2 regions of the Giesbergeria sinuosa genome follow, and region 2 is predicted to be linked to the other one. Evidence: predicted binding sites of a transcription regulator. Region 2 holds the regulator's gene; the other holds the start of a gene.

Region 1 (5,124 bases), on a different contig from region 2:
CAGGCTTGTTCCCAACCCTTGGGTGGACGGATGCCATAGCGGGCCAAGTCGCGGAACAGTGCGCCGCCGTTTTGCTCGGCGTACATCTCCCAGGCTTCTTTCCAGCTCATCACGCGCTTGGGCAGCATGTAGTCTTGCATCATCGCCACCAGCGTCAGCACGCGGTAGCCGCGCCAGAACCATTTATCAATCCAACGCTGCACAATCGGCACGTTGTCGGGGTCTTGCTCCAGCATGAACTTGATGCACTCAATGCCCAAGGTCATGTGGCGCGATTCGTCCGACTGGGCCGAGAAACCAAAAGTCACGGTGGACATATCGCCGTTGTGCGCTGCACCGCTCATGAAGGGCACAAACAGCAGGTTGGTCAGCACATACTCAAACGAGAAGCTCACAGCGGTGAGGAACTCGAACGGGCCGCCGCTCAGGGCATCTTCAAAGAACGACTTGGGCACTGACAGGTACCAGACGCGGTCAAACCAGTGGTTCGACTTGTGCATGCCGTTGAAGTACTTGTTGTAGTGCGACAGGGCATGGGTTTCGGTTTGGAAGTGGCGCAGCTCGTCCACCGCCTGCATTTGCGAGGCCACCCGGGCCCCTGCGCCGGTAAAGTGGCGGCCCACATGGGCAAAGCCCCGGTGCGCGTAATACTCCAGCGGCACCACGCCTTGAATGAACAGCTTGAGCGCGTTCACATAGCGGGCATCCGAGATGCTCAACTGGCCGTTGTTTTGGGCAAAAGCCTCAATCACGGCATAGAGCTTTTTCTCTTTTTCGCCTTGGTACTTCCAGTAGGCATCCATGGTCAGGCGGAAGGGGTCTTCCCACTTGTCCCAATCATGGATTTTGATGCCTTCGTACTTGTCGAAGGGGAACACTTTGTCCATCGGCTGGTAGCTGGTGTCCCAAGCCAAATCGCGCGTCATGGCGATATAGCGTTCTTTCAGGCCGAGTTTCTTTTTGGTAACGGGTGCGTCCACGGTGTTGTCTCCTGGGGGTGCGGCAATAGGGGGATGGCAGCTGCTTTAGCGCAGCCAGCTCAGCGACAGCTCATCGTCGTCTTCGTTGATGTGGCCCGACAGCGTCACCAGATTGACGTGAATCTGTTGCAGGTCAAAACGCTGGCCAGTTTGCTCTTCAATGGTCTCGCGGCGCACCACCAAGCGGCCGGGAGCATCGATCTTGACCAAGCCGGGCGAATGCACGGCGGTGGCTTCGGGGTTGTCGGCCAAGATGGCATCGACAATCGGGCGCGACTCTTCGTTGTCTTGGAAGGCAATAAAGACTTTAGAAACGGTTTCGGTCATCGCAAACTTTCTTACAGAGTCAGACCAGCCTTGCGGGCACGGGCATTGAGGGTTTCGCGCACAGCCAACAAGGCCTCGGCCCCGGCAGCACCCAAGGCCATCTCGGCCACCGGGGCCAGTGCGGCTTGGGCTTGGTCGGCGTAGCGTTGGAACCAGCCACTGATCAGCGATTGGTTGTCGGCGTTTTCGGCGGCAGCCACCTTGACCACGGCATCCACCCAACGGTTGGCTTCGGCATGCCACTCGGGCATAAAGGCAGTGAGCATGGCCACGGCGGTGCCACCTTGCACGGCCAAGTGGTCATCGACAAAATGGCTGTAAATCAGCGGGAACACCATGCCATCGAGGGCCAAGTTTTGTGCCACAAACAGCTCAAACGGGTCGTTAATTACCAAGGTGTCTTCGACCAAGCGGCGCAGCACTTGCCAGCGTGGGTCTTGCAGCCAGGCGTTTTTGCCTGCCTCTAGCGCACCGGGCTCGCCCAGCGCCAACCCCAAGCGGGTCAGGTACTGGGCCACACCCAACTGATCCATGGCTTGGAACATGGCCGGAGCAGTAAAGGCCGTGCCATAACCCCGCGAGCAGATGGTGCAGTTGTTCATGTTGGCCCCCCAAGCCACATGGCGCAGGGGCATCAGCACTTCTACCGTTTTGGCCCGCAGGGCATCGCTCGTTTTGGCGATCAGGTTGCGCGATTCGACAAACTGGTAGTTCGATTCCATCGCCTCTTGCTGGCGTGCGCGGGCCATCGTCCAGTTGGCGTAGTAATACTGGCGCGGGTCGCGCAGGGCATCCCAATCAGCCATTTGCACCGCAGTGCGGCCTTTGTCAAACAACTCAAACTCTGGCTCCCACGTAGGACGGTAGTGGAAGTTGGCCGTGGGTTGCACCCCCAGCGTCGCCTCTTGGTAGCGCGAGGCTGGCTTGTTGTCGCCGGTGTAGGCGGCCACGCGGGCAAAGGTGTTACGCAGCGGCTTGATCTCTCGCGCTTGCAGGTCGATGTTCATCTTGCTTTGTCTCCTCAAACAGGGGTGGAAACCGGGGTGGCCGCGCCATCGTCCAAGCGATGCACTTGGTTGGCACGGCAAAAAGCCTCAAAGGCCGGCCGGGGCAGCATCAGCTCAACCGCCAATTCGGGCCAACCGATAGAAAACTCAAACTCCACCAAACCGTTGCTACGGGTTTGCAGCACACGCACAAACCGGCGCGAGACATCGCAAGCGATGGCATCGGAGGTGGCTGGCTCGGGGGTGGTCATGTACGGACTCCTTGGGGTGTTGGGCTGTCTGCTCTTGCTATTGCAGAAGCCATGCCACGCCATGCCAAAAACCAAAAAATCTCGATAAAACGAGGGTTTGTCCTTAGAAAAATCGATAGTTTTCTGGCACGGTTGGGGGGCGGTGCGAGCCCCCTATTCACCACATGAAAAATGTTGCGCTGCAGTATGATGATTTGGTGAAAATAAGCTTATTCCGGTTGCTTATTTGATGAATTGGCATTTCTTTCAGGGTTTACCCGGTTCTGCTTCGTTGCCAATTTATCGATAGTTTGTCCATGCCCGCCCCCCAAAACCTTGCTCTTCCCTCGGATGCCGACCTGCGTCGGTTGGTGCATTTTTCGGCGGGGGATGGCCGCATTTGGCTGTCGGGCCAACGCATGGTGCTGGTGCATGCCGCTGCGCTGCACGCCCTACGGCGCGAATTGATCAACACCTTGGGGCCAGCGCAAACCCGTCGCCTACTGTTGCGGGCTGGTTACGCCTCGGGCGAGCGCGATGCCCTGTTGGCCCATCAAGTGCGCACCGGTGCCAGTGTGTTTGAGATGTTTGCCGTGGGCCTGCAACTGCACATGCTGGAAGGGGCGGTGCAAGTCACCACCGAAACCTTTGAAATCGACGAGGCCGGTGGGCATTTTCTGGGTCAATTCCGTTGGGAACACAGTTGGGAGGTCGAGGCCCAATTGCGCGACTTCGGCCCACAAGAAGAACCCACCTGTTGGATGCTGCTCGGCTACGCTTCGGGCTATACCAGCGCGTTTTTTAAGCGTTCGGTGCTGTTCAAAGAGGTGCAATGCGCCGCCTGCGGCCACCCGCATTGCCGCATCGAAGGCCGTTTTGCCGAAGAGTGGCCCGATGCCGAAGTGATGGCGCGCGATTACAACCCCGACTCAGTGCTGTTGCAACTGGACGAATTGCAATCCCAAGTCCACAACCTGCGCACACAACTAGAGCAACCCGCCGACGACTTGGGGCGCATCATTGGGCGTTCGCGCGCTTTTGAGCAAACCGTGGCCCTGCTGCGCAAAGCCGCCGCCACCGATGTGACGGTGCTGCTCACGGGCGAGACGGGCGTGGGCAAAGAACGCTTTGCGCGCGCGTTGCACGCGATGGGGGCACGGGCCGATAAACCGTTTGTGGCTGTCAACTGCGCCGCCTTGCCCGCCGAACTGATAGAGAGCGAACTGTTTGGTGCAGAAAAAGGCGCTTACACCGGCGCTTCGGCCTTGCGCATTGGCCGCTTTGAACGTGCCCACGGCGGCACGCTGCTGCTGGACGAACTGGGCGAAATGCCCCTGCCTGTGCAAGCCAAACTGCTGCGCGTGTTACAAACCGGCGAGATAGAACGCCTGGGCGGCCATGAGGCCCGGCGCGTGGATGTGCGCGTGGTGGCCGCGACCAATGTGGATTTGGAAAAAGCGGTAGAAGAAGGCCGCTTTCGGCGCGACTTGCTCTACCGGCTCAATGTCTATCCGATTCGCATCCCATCGTTGCGTGAACGGGGCGACGACATCGAACTCATTGCCCTGTACCTGCTGCAAAAATACGCGGTGCGCCACGGCAAACGCTTGGCCGGTTTTACCGACCGGGCGCTACTGGCTATGCGCGCCCACCGCTGGCCGGGCAATGTACGCGAGCTCGAAAACCTGATCGAGCGCGGCGTGATTCTCACGCCCTCAGACGAAAGCGTAGATGCCGACGTGCTGTTTCCACACATTACCGTGCAAGCCGGGGCCACCGTGAATGCACGCGGCGCTTTGGAGCGCACTGTGGCAGCACCAGCGGCCCAATCGGCCCAACTTTACGATACCCTGCTGCACAGCGGCCTGTCTTTAGAAGTGCTAGAAGACACCCTGATCCGCGAGGCCGTGGCCCGCGCCGGGGGCAACCTGTCTGCCGCTGCACGCACCTTGGGCCTGACACGGCCCCAACTGAGCTACCGGCTGTCGCGCCTGAACGAACGCGCCCCGTCCTGATACTTCTGGATGTGCTGATGGCCAAACGTGCATTTTTCCTTCCCGATATCTCCCACGAACTGCCCGACGATGGCAGCGACCCTTCGCGCACCCTGACCGAGCAAACCTACAACCGACTGCGCCAAGCCATCATCGAGGGCCAACTGCCCCCCGGCAGCAAACTGCGCATCGAACACCTGCGCCAGCAGTATGGCGTGGGCGCAGGCACGCTGCGCGAAGCCGTCACCCGCTTGGTCAGCGATGCCTTGGTCACTGCCGAAGGGCAACGCGGGTTTCGCGTCACCCCCATTGCGATGGAAGACTTGGAAGAACTGACACGCCTGCGCGTGTTGATTGAAACCGAGGGCTTGCGCCAGTCCATGCGCTATGGTGGTGAGGCTTGGCGGCAAGCCTTGCACAGCAGCTATGCCGCCCTGAGTGCCGTTGATTACCCCATTCGCGCCGAGCAGCGCCCCCACTGGGAGGCACTGAATGTGCGTTTTCATGAAGCACTGCTCAATGGCCGCCCATCGGCCTGGACGCAAAAGGTATTGCGCCTGCTCTCACGCCACAGCGAACGCTACCG
Region 2 (5,124 bases):
TGGTGCGTGTGCAACGCTGAACTTTTGTAGGCAGATACTGCTCAGACCCTCCACCGCAATAAGGAGTACCTTTTGATGAAACGCCGTGATTTTTCCCTGACTGCTGCCCTGGCGCTGGCTGCACCTTTGCTGCCGCTGTCGGCCCAAGCGCAGGGGGCTGCGCCCAAAGAAGGCAAGGATTACAACAAACTGGCCAAACCAGTGGCTTCTGATGTACCTGCAGGCAAGGTGGAGGTGTTGGAGTTCTTCTGGTACAGCTGCGGTCATTGCCACACCTTTGAACCCATGTTTCATAACTGGATCAAGGCAGCGCCAGCCAATTTGGTGGTGCGCCGCGTGCCGGTGGCCTTCAATGCCAGCTTTGTGCCAGCGCAAAAGTTGTATTACACCTTGGAAGGCCTGGGCAAAGTCGAGGCTCTGCATGCCCGTGCGTTTCGCGCCATTCATGTGGAAAAGCAGAAGCTGGCCAAGGACGACGACATCATGGCCTGGGCTGCCAAGCAGCCCGAATTGGACATGGCCAAATTCAAAGAGATGTACCAGTCCTTCAGCGTGGCTAACCAAGTGCGCCGCGCCACGCAATTGCAAGAAGCCTATGGGGTTGAAGGCACGCCATCTATGGGGGTGGCAGGCCGCTACTACACCGATGGCACGATGGCCGGTGGCTTGCAAGCCATGTTGCAGGTGGTCAACCACCTGACAACGGTCAAGGGTTGAGCCATCCCCCTTTCGTCTGCAACCACGGCCCGCTTTGGCGGGCTTTTTTGTGGCTGGCAGGCATCGCTACAATCGCCGCAAGATTCGTGCCTTTTTTGATGAACCGCCTCTTCACGCTCCCCCTGCTCGCCTGTTTGGCTGCTGCCCCGTTCACGCTGGCGCACGCTGAAAAGGCCGACCGCCATCAGCCCATGAACATTGAGGCCGATGCCCTGCGCCATGACGAATTGCAGCAAACCAGCGTGTTTACGGGCCGTGTGGTTCTGACCAAAGGTACCATCGTGCTGCGGGGTGAGCGTCTGGAAGTGCGCCAAGATGCCGATGGTTATCAGTCTGGTACCGTCACGGCGGCAGCAGGCCAACGGGCGTTCTTCCGACAAAAGCGTGATACCGCACCCGGCGCCCCTGAAGAATTTGTCGAGGGCGAAGGCGAACGCATTGAATACAACGGCCACAACGACACCGTGCGCCTATTGCGCCGTGCCGAGTTGCGCCGTTACCAAGGGGCCAAGTTACAAGATGAACTCACGGGGGCGGTGATCGTTTACAACAACCTGACGGATGTGTTCAGTGTGGATGGTCAGCAGCGCAGCCCTGAGGGGGCGTCAGCAACGTCGGGCGGACGTGTGCGTGCCATACTGGCTCCAAAGGCGACTACAGCTCCGGCCTCTCCTGTGGCACCTGCTTCTGCTCTGCCTTTGCGCCCCAGTTCTGCACTGGGTACTGACAAGCCATGAGTGCCGCACCCGCGCATGCCACCACCGAGGCAGCTACGGATAGCCGATTGGAGGTGCTGCATTTAGCCAAGTCTTATGGCAGCCGCCAGGTGGTCAAGGACGTATCGCTGGTTGTGCAAAAAGGCGAGGTAGTCGGTCTGCTGGGCCCCAATGGTGCAGGCAAGACCACTTCGTTTTATATGATCGTTGGTTTGTTGCCCAGCGATGGGGGTGATATTCGCATTGATGGGCAGTCGGTGGTGCGTATGCCTATCCATAAGCGTTCACGTCTGGGGTTGTCTTACCTACCGCAGGAAGCGTCTATCTTTCGCAAACTCACGGTACAAGAAAACGTGCGTGCCGTACTGGAGTTGCAACAAAATGCCGCGGGTCAGTCTTTGAGCAAGGCCGAAGTTGAGCAGCGTTTGCAGTCTTTGTTGGAAGAGCTGCGTGTCGACCATCTGCGAGACTCTCCTGCGCTTGCATTGTCTGGCGGCGAGCGGCGCCGGGTCGAGATTGCCCGTGCCTTGGCCACGCAGCCGCGTTTTATCCTGTTGGATGAGCCTTTTGCAGGCATCGACCCGATTGCCGTGATTGAAATTCAGCGCATCATCGGTTTTTTGAAAGCGCGCGGCATTGGCGTGCTCATTACCGACCACAACGTGCGCGAAACGCTGGGCATTTGTGACCACGCCTGCATCATCAGTGATGGTCGGGTGTTGGCACAGGGGACGCCTTCCGAGATTGTCAACAACGCCGAGGTGCGTCGGGTGTACCTGGGCGAACATTTCCGTATGTGAGCCGATGAAACCTGGCCTGTCTCTGCGTGTATCGCAGCACCTGACCCTGACGCCGCAGTTGCAGCAGTCTATTCGGCTGTTGCGGCTCTCGACGTTGGAGTTGGGCCAGGAAGTCGAGCAGATGCTGGCGGACAACCCCTTTTTGGAGCGCAACCCCGACGAAGCCTCGCGCGAGGAGTTTGGTTTGGCGCAGGCCGACACGCCCCCGCCAGAGGAGCCATATGCCGACTGGGCAGCCCCTGTGAGCAGCACCAGCAGTGCAGACAGCAGTCAGGCCACATTGACAGAGGCAGAGCAGGGCAACAGTGACAGCAGCAGCACCGAAGTGCTGGACTGGGAGGGCGATGGCAGTGTGGACATGGCCCCGGACGATAGTGAATGGGGTGGCGATGCCCCGGCCTGCAGCCGTGGCACTGACGAAGAAATGGATGTCAGTGCCACAGATTTGGCACATGGTCATGAATCACTGGCGGCATTCTTGCACCGACAAACGGTGGGTTTGCGCTTGTCTCCAGAGGATAAAGCCGCACTGTATTTTCTGATCGAATCACTCAACGAAGACGGTTATCTGGAGGATTCGCTGGAATCTTTGGCTCAAGGGTTGGCGGGTGAAGAGCACAGCGATGACATAGAGGAGCTGCTGCACCATTTCACGGTGGCCTTGCACTTGCTGCAAACGCTGGAGCCAACTGGTGTGGGGGCTCGCCACTTGGCTGAATGCTTGACACTGCAACTGGCAGCATTGGCCGCACATCCTGCGCCTGCCATCCCGCCTGAGACCATTGCATTGGCGCTGCGCATTTGCCAGCAGCCGCTGGAAGGGCTGGCCCGCCGCGATGTGCGCCGCTTGGCCCAAACCTGTGGGGCCACCGAGGAGCAAACCCGTGCAGCAATGGCCTTGATTGCCCGGCTGGAGCCGCGTCCGGGGCGGCCCTTTATCTCGGTAGAGCGCAACGCCATCATCCCAGACGTGCTGGTGCGCCGCATGGGGCATGGTCAGGCGGGGCACCAGTTCAGTGTGCAACTCAACCCCGAAGTGATGCCACGCCTGCGCATCCACGACATTTATGCGGGTGCCTTGCGTGGCCGTCGCCAAGACGAAGGCCATCAGGCTTTGCAACAGCGTTTACAAGAGGCCCGCTGGTTTATCAAAAACATTCAGCAGCGGTTTGACACTATCTTGCGGGTGTCACAAGCCATTGTGGAGCGCCAAAAGAATTTCTTTGTGCATGGCGAGTTGGCCATGCGTCCGCTGGTGCTGCGCGACATTGCCGACGAGCTGGGCCTGCACGAGTCCACAATCTCGCGGGTGATCACAGCCAAATACATGGCTACCCCCCAGGGTACTTACGAGCTGAAATACTTTTTTGGCTCGGGCTTGGGCACTGACAGTGGTGGCAATGCCTCCAGCACGGCTGTGCGCGCGTTGATCAAGCAGTTTATTGCTGCCGAGAACCCCGCCAAGCCCTTGTCGGACAACCAATTGGCTGAAATGCTCAAAGAGCAGGGCATTGAGTGTGCCCGTCGCACGGTGGCTAAATACCGTGAAGGATTAAAAATCCCCACGGCCACGCTGCGCAAAACGCTGTAGCGAGGCGGTGGGGGTTAATCGTTGGCGTCGGCCTGCAGTTCGGGAAACAGCACTTCGGTAAAGCCGAGCTGGCGCAAATCAGACATCCGTTGCGGATACAGGGTGCCTATCAGGTGGTCACACTCATGTTGCACCACTCTGGCGTGAAAGCCTTCGGCGATGCGCTCTATGGGCTGGCCCAGCACGTCCATGCCGGTGTAACGGATGCGGCTCCAGCGGGGCACCCGGCCCCGCAGCCCTGGCACCGACAGGCAGCCCTCCCAGTCCTCGGCTTGGGCGGCATCCAGCGGGGTAATCACGGGGTTGATCAACACAGTGGGGGGCACCAAGGGGCGATCTGGGTAACGCGGATTGGGCAAGTGCGAGCCAAAGACCACCACCTGCAAATGGACGCCAATTTGTGGCGCTGCCAACCCGGCACCATTGGCCGCCTGCATGGTGTCGTGCAAGTCCGTTACCAACTGGTGCAGCACTGGGGTGTTGAAGGCCGTAACAGGCTGGGCCGTGCGCCACAGGCGCGGGTCGCCCATTTTCAAGATGGTGTGGATGGTCATGGTCGATGCCGGTATGGGCTGTTAGCGTAGCAAGGCTGCAGGGCGTGCAGCCCGTGCTGCGGGTGTTGTGGCGTGCTGGTGATCGAGCTTGAACTCTGCCACCACATCGGCCAATTGTGTGGCTTGCTGTTGCAGGGCGTGGGCTGCCGCTGTGGCTTGTTCTACCAAGGCCGCATTTTGTTGTGTGCCTTGGTCCATCTGGTTGATAGAGGTACCAATGGCAGCAATGCCGCTGCTTTGTTCTTGGCTGGCGTGGCTGATTTCGGCGACGAGGGTGGTCATGCGGCGCACGCTGTCTACCACTTGTTCAATGGTGGTGCCTGCATCACGCACCAACTGACTGCCCGCATTGACTTGGGTAACGGAGTCATCAATCAGTGCCTTGATTTCTTTGGCCGCTGTGGCGCTGCGTTGGGCCAAAGTGCGCACTTCAGAAGCCACTACGGCAAAGCCCCGGCCTTGCTCGCCAGCCCGGGCTGCTTCCACGGCGGCATTCAATGCCAAGATGTTGGTTTGGAAAGCGATGGCATCGATTACGCCAATGATGTCCACAATCTTGCGGGCAGAGTTTTCTATGCCCCCCATCGTTTGCACCACCTGCCCCACCACTGTGCCGCCACGGGTGGCTACCTGCGAGGTTTCGGTGGCCAGCAGATTGGCCTGGCGGGCATTCTCGGCGTTTTGCAGTACGGTGGCGGTGAGCTCCTCCATGGCCGCAGCGGTCTGCCCCAGTGAGGAGGCTTGCT

Evidence for each region. Region 2 encodes sigma-54, which starts transcription at its own class of promoters, with help from an activator protein. Its sites were predicted from a motif close to TGGCANGNAANCTGCTTT; they were not measured.
Region 1: a site for sigma-54 is predicted at 2,605-2,622, ahead of ACFO6X_RS14480 (phenol hydroxylase subunit). Genes of this name have one in related genera too.

The regions. Positions count from the first base shown of each region.
Region 1 is NZ_JBHSHJ010000014.1:91,686-96,809, forward strand. It holds gene ACFO6X_RS14465 (aromatic/alkene/methane monooxygenase hydroxylase/oxygenase subunit alpha) at 1-980, opposite strand, end outside; gene ACFO6X_RS14470 (MmoB/DmpM family protein) at 1,026-1,307, opposite strand; gene ACFO6X_RS14475 (ferritin family protein) at 1,319-2,314, opposite strand; gene ACFO6X_RS14480 (phenol hydroxylase subunit) at 2,329-2,565, opposite strand; gene ACFO6X_RS14485 (sigma 54-interacting transcriptional regulator) at 2,862-4,559, shown strand; gene ACFO6X_RS14490 (GntR family transcriptional regulator) at 4,577-5,124, shown strand, end outside.
Region 2 is NZ_JBHSHJ010000016.1:37,997-43,120, forward strand. It holds gene ACFO6X_RS15105 (SPOR domain-containing protein) at 1-20, shown strand, start outside; gene ACFO6X_RS15110 (thiol:disulfide interchange protein DsbA/DsbL) at 76-717, shown strand; gene lptA (lipopolysaccharide transport periplasmic protein LptA) at 816-1,454, shown strand; gene lptB (LPS export ABC transporter ATP-binding protein) at 1,451-2,233, shown strand; gene ACFO6X_RS15125 (RNA polymerase factor sigma-54) at 2,238-3,824, shown strand; gene def (peptide deformylase) at 3,839-4,378, opposite strand; gene ACFO6X_RS15135 (methyl-accepting chemotaxis protein) at 4,400-5,124, opposite strand, start outside.